Regions from separate parts of the Bradyrhizobium sp. CCBAU 45384 genome, predicted to be linked through region 1. Evidence: riboswitches for the same ligand, from Rfam matches in the RefSeq annotation. Region 1 holds a riboswitch; the other holds the start of a gene.
What was found. Region 1 has a riboswitch for cobalamin ahead of XH80_RS32455 (TonB-dependent receptor). Riboswitches for the same ligand answer to the same signal wherever they lie in the genome.

Region 2: it holds a riboswitch for cobalamin, as region 1 does, so the genes downstream of both, metE (5-methyltetrahydropteroyltriglutamate--homocysteine S-methyltransferase) here and XH80_RS32455 (TonB-dependent receptor) in region 1, are expected to answer to the same signal.

The regions. Positions count from the first base shown of each region.
Region 1 covers NZ_LBIZ01000117.1:204,011-206,206, reverse strand. Annotated here, with positions in the region: gene cobT (nicotinate-nucleotide--dimethylbenzimidazole phosphoribosyltransferase) at 1-222, shown strand, start outside; gene XH80_RS32460 (histidine phosphatase family protein) at 215-787, opposite strand; cobalamin riboswitch at 861-1,064, shown strand; gene XH80_RS32455 (TonB-dependent receptor) at 1,181-2,196, shown strand, end outside.
Region 2 covers NZ_LBIZ01000113.1:10,067-12,262, reverse strand. Annotated here, with positions in the region: gene metE (5-methyltetrahydropteroyltriglutamate--homocysteine S-methyltransferase) at 1-1,139, opposite strand, end outside; cobalamin riboswitch at 1,240-1,442, opposite strand; gene XH80_RS24820 (nodulate formation efficiency C protein) at 2,177-2,196, shown strand, end outside.

The sequences.
Region 1 (2,196 bases):
CCGTCGTGCCAGCCATTCCTGCTGTCGTCGCATCAATCGGCGGAGCAGGGGCATCGGCTGGTGTTGCGTGCGCTGAACGTGCAGCCCTTGATCAGCCTCGATCTCAGGCTCGGCGAAGGTTCTGGCGCCGCGATCGCGCTGCCGCTGGTGCGATCGGCCTGCGCGCTCCACAATGACATGGCGACCTTCGCGCAGGCCAACGTGCCTGACAGGCCTAGCTGACCCGCTGGTTGACCGACCAGACCCGCCAGCCGGTCGCGAGCCGGTCGATCCGGGTCAGCGACAGCGGATCGATCACGAAGCGCAAGGCGGCATCCGGCGTCAGGTCGAGCGCGATGCACAGCGCGGCGCGGATCGTGCCGGAATGCACAATCAGCGCCGCCGGACCCGCGCCGACCCGCGCGAGACCCAGACGGACGCGGGCGACCTGATCTTCAAAGCTTTCACCGCCCGGTGGTCTCTGGTGTGCAGGGGCGTTCCAGAACTGCGCATAGGCCTCGCCACCGCTGCTGGCGAGCTCGTCATGCCGCCGGCCGGTCCAGTCGCCGAAATCCTGCTCGCCAAACTCGTGCACCAGTTCTGGTTCGAGCCCCAGCGCGCGCGCCGTCTCGATCGTGCGCCGCGCAGGGCTCGCATAGCTCGCAGCATCGTGCGGCAAGCGCGATCGCAGCACCTCCAGTTGCGCGCGATCGGTCAGGTCCGCCGCCGCATCGGCCGCGTGGATCGTCCCTTTGACGCCGTCGACGGGCGCATGTCGGATCAGCCAGAGGAAGGTCGCGCCTTCCATGTCAATCTCCGGGGGAAGTTGGTGGCTGTGGCAATATCGCCGCGTCTTGCACATTGACTCCGTCTTGGTCGTAATCCTAGATGCTGGCGACGGTTTCCCCGAGAGGGGATGAAAAGGGAATGCGGTGCGGGGACGTTGTCCCCAATGCCGTAGCTGCCCCCGCAACTGTAAGCGGTGAATCCTTCGTCTTTAAAGCCACTGGGTCCTCGGTCCCGGGAAGGCGACGAAGCGGTCACGACCCGCGAGCCAGGAGACCTGCCGTCAGCCGTGGTCACACGCGAAGATGTCGGTCGGGGAGTACAGACATCAGGCTTCATCGGAAGGCTTAGTGCCTGATGATGGGACCTTGGTTCGCGGTGACGTGCCACTGACGTCACTCCGAGGTCCAGGACCGTGTTTGCCAGCCGTATTGTACGACCACGCCGCATTTTGCTGGCGTCCGCCGCTCTGACATCTCTTGCAGTTGTCGATATGTCCGCTGCTTTGGCGCAGCAGGCCCGCGAGACGCTGCCGGCCGTCGAGGTGTCGCCCCCGCAATCCCGCAAGCAGGCCAAGCCGGCCGCCCGGGACGCGGCAGGCACCCGCCGCGCGACGGCTCGCGAGCCGGCCGCGGCGGAGGTCGCGCCAAGACCGGTCGTGACGAACAATGCGGCGCCGACGCCGCTCAACAGCAATGCGGTTGCCGAAAGCGCCTCGCGCCTCGGCCTGACGGTGCGACAGACACCCGCAACGGTCGAAGTCATCTCCGCCGAGACCATGCGCGAGCAGGGCTACCGCACCGTCTCCGATGTCGCGCAAGGCGCGGTTGGCGTCACCGCCGGCGACAATCCCGCCGAGCCTTCAGCCTTCTCGATGCGCGGCTTCACCAACAGCCAGATCAACACGCTCTACAACGGCATCAAGATCGGCCCGCAGAACATGACCTCGCGGATCATGGACACCGCCAATCTCGAAGCCGTGGAAATCCTCAAAGGCCCGGCCTCGCTGATCTCGGGCGAGGGCGCCGCCGGCGGCGCGATCAATTTCGTTACCAAGCAGCCGCACACGGGGCCGATCCGGAACGAAGCGGACTTCTCCTGGGACTCGTTGAACTCGTTCCGCGCGCATTACGGCTCGGGCGGCAGCACCAATGTGCAGGGGCTGGACTACCGCTTCGATATCAGCCGCTCCACGCTTAACGGCTTTGCCGACGATACCAGCACCAGGACGTTCGATGTGTCTGGCCAGCTCAACTACCGCATCTCGGACAGCCTCAAGGTTTGGGGCGCGATCGAATATCGGGAGGATCGCGGACGGGCCTATTGGGGCACGCCGCTGGTGCCGGTGGCCTTCAGCGGCTCGCATGCGACGGCAGGCATCGTCTCGGGCACTTATATCTCGAACTTCAACGGGACCAATCTCGGCCCTGT
Region 2 (2,196 bases), on a different contig from region 1:
CCCAGGATCGCAAGCTCACGCATCTTCTGAACCGAGAAAGCGAGCCAGCTCTTGACGTCGGACGCAAGCCCGGTCTCGAGTTCAACATCGACCGGCACGTGAAGCAGCGAGCAGGATGGAGCGAGCTGTACACGGTGCCTGCCGAGCTTCGCAATCGCTGGATCGAGCCGCTTCCGGAGCGACGACAAGTTCGAGCGCCATATATTCCGGCCGTCGATGACACCGAGCGACATGACGAGATCTCTTCGGCCGTCAGCAATGATTTGATCCAATAGCTCAGGCGCTCGAACAAGATCAAGGTGCAGACCGGAAACTGGCAGGCTCAAGGCAGTATTCAGATTGTCGCCTAGCGGGCCGAAATAACTGGCAACCATGATCTTGATGTCCGGTCCCTCCTTTGCGAACCGGTTATAGGCATGTAGCAACGATTTTCGTGCCGCCTCATCCAGATCAAGGGCCAGGCAGGGCTCGTCAAGCTGAACCCAACCAGCCCCTCGTTCGGCCAATTCATGCAGAACGTCGATATAGACCGGTATCAGATCATCCAGTAGGGAGAGGGTCTGGAACGCGCTATCGGTACTCCTGCCGAGTTTTAGGAATGTGACCGGCCCGATCAGGACCGGGCGGGTCTGAAAGCCTAGAGCCTTTGCTTCCTCGTACTCTTCAACGGGTTTGCGACTGCACAATCTGAACGCTTGTCCCCTGTAAAACTCTGGGATCATATAGTGGTAGTTAGTGTCGAACCACTTGGTCATTCCCTGCGCGGGTGCGCCAGATCCCCGCGGGCTCTGGCCGCAACTCGCATCCTGATCGTCGCATTGTGATCCGCGGGCCATGGCGAAGTACGTCCTGAGCGAAACGGATTCTCCTTTCGAGGCGTAGATCTCCGGGATGGCGCCGACCATGACACTTGTATCGAGCACCTGATCGTATAGCGAGAAGTCGTTCGACGGAATGATCGTGACGCCGAGAGATTTCTGACGAGCCCAGTTCGCTGCGCGCAGGCCGGATGCGTCCTCGTGCAACTGCTGTTCGCTGATCTTTCCGGCCCAGTAGCTTTCAAGAGCGAGTTTGAGCTCACGCCTTGGACCGATGCGCGGCGTCCCGAGCGTAGCGATTGGAAGAGAGGGAAGAGACATAGCTTTAACCTCTGTTCGGGACAAAGGCCATGGCGGACGCAGGCAGGGGAGTCGCGCGTGCGACGACTGCTTGGCGCACCACCGAGACACCCCGCCCGTGGACCAATATTTTATCGGGGCAGGTCTCCTGGCTTGCTGGTCATCGCTGCTGTCCGGCCTTCCCGAAGCCTTGGAGGCTTCAGTGACATCGTTGGACAGCGGCTCGCCGCTCACAGTTGCGGGGGCAGCGCCGGCATTCGCACCGGCTTCCCTCTTAGCTCCGGATCAAATGGGCACCGGAGAACCTCGACGGCTTGGATTATCGGCAGGAGAACTCTTCCGTCAACCTCTCAGATTGTGTGCCAAGCGAATCTGCGACATCTGTTAGGCGAATGAGCATGCATGCGGCTTCCGATTTTGAGAGGCTCGCCCCGCACCTCCGTTGGCCAGCTGTTTTCTCGGACTGAGGGGTCGACATCGAATAGGCCACGGCACGCGGCGCAATCTAGCAACATGCGCGGCGAGAGGTAGATTTGGCGTGCCAGCCAGACTTCAAAGTCGGGGTTAACTCGGCTTTGTGTCGCTAGCAATCCTGTAGCTCGAACGTCGACGACAACGATAGCGAACCGAACGGTTTTAAATGGCGGCAAACGCACTGCCGATTGTCATCAGGCACTTGGCATCGAGGCGTTCACCTCTCGCGCTGACTATCGGGTACGGCACAAGGATACAACAGCTGCGACGGATACACTGAATGGAAACATCGAAACGGGCGCAGGTCGGAAAGTCGACAAGGAGGGACACAAAATCCGTGCAAATTTCCGCCTATTGCCTGGCACGAAGAATGCAAGCCGTCGGCATGTCCAGTCTCCTCCCGCTGGGCATGTCCAGCTCAGCCGATTGACGCTGTCGCTGGCGAGGGAAGTCAGCGGCACGTGACATAGAGGGGAGCGCCTGCTGGCGCGGGAGAGCTAACGAGGGGTGCCCCCCCGCATCTCGGGAATTTTCTTGCGCTCGCTCATAGCAATTCAAGGTCGCCCACTTTGAAAGATGTCTCGATGAAACGCGATAGGCTGAG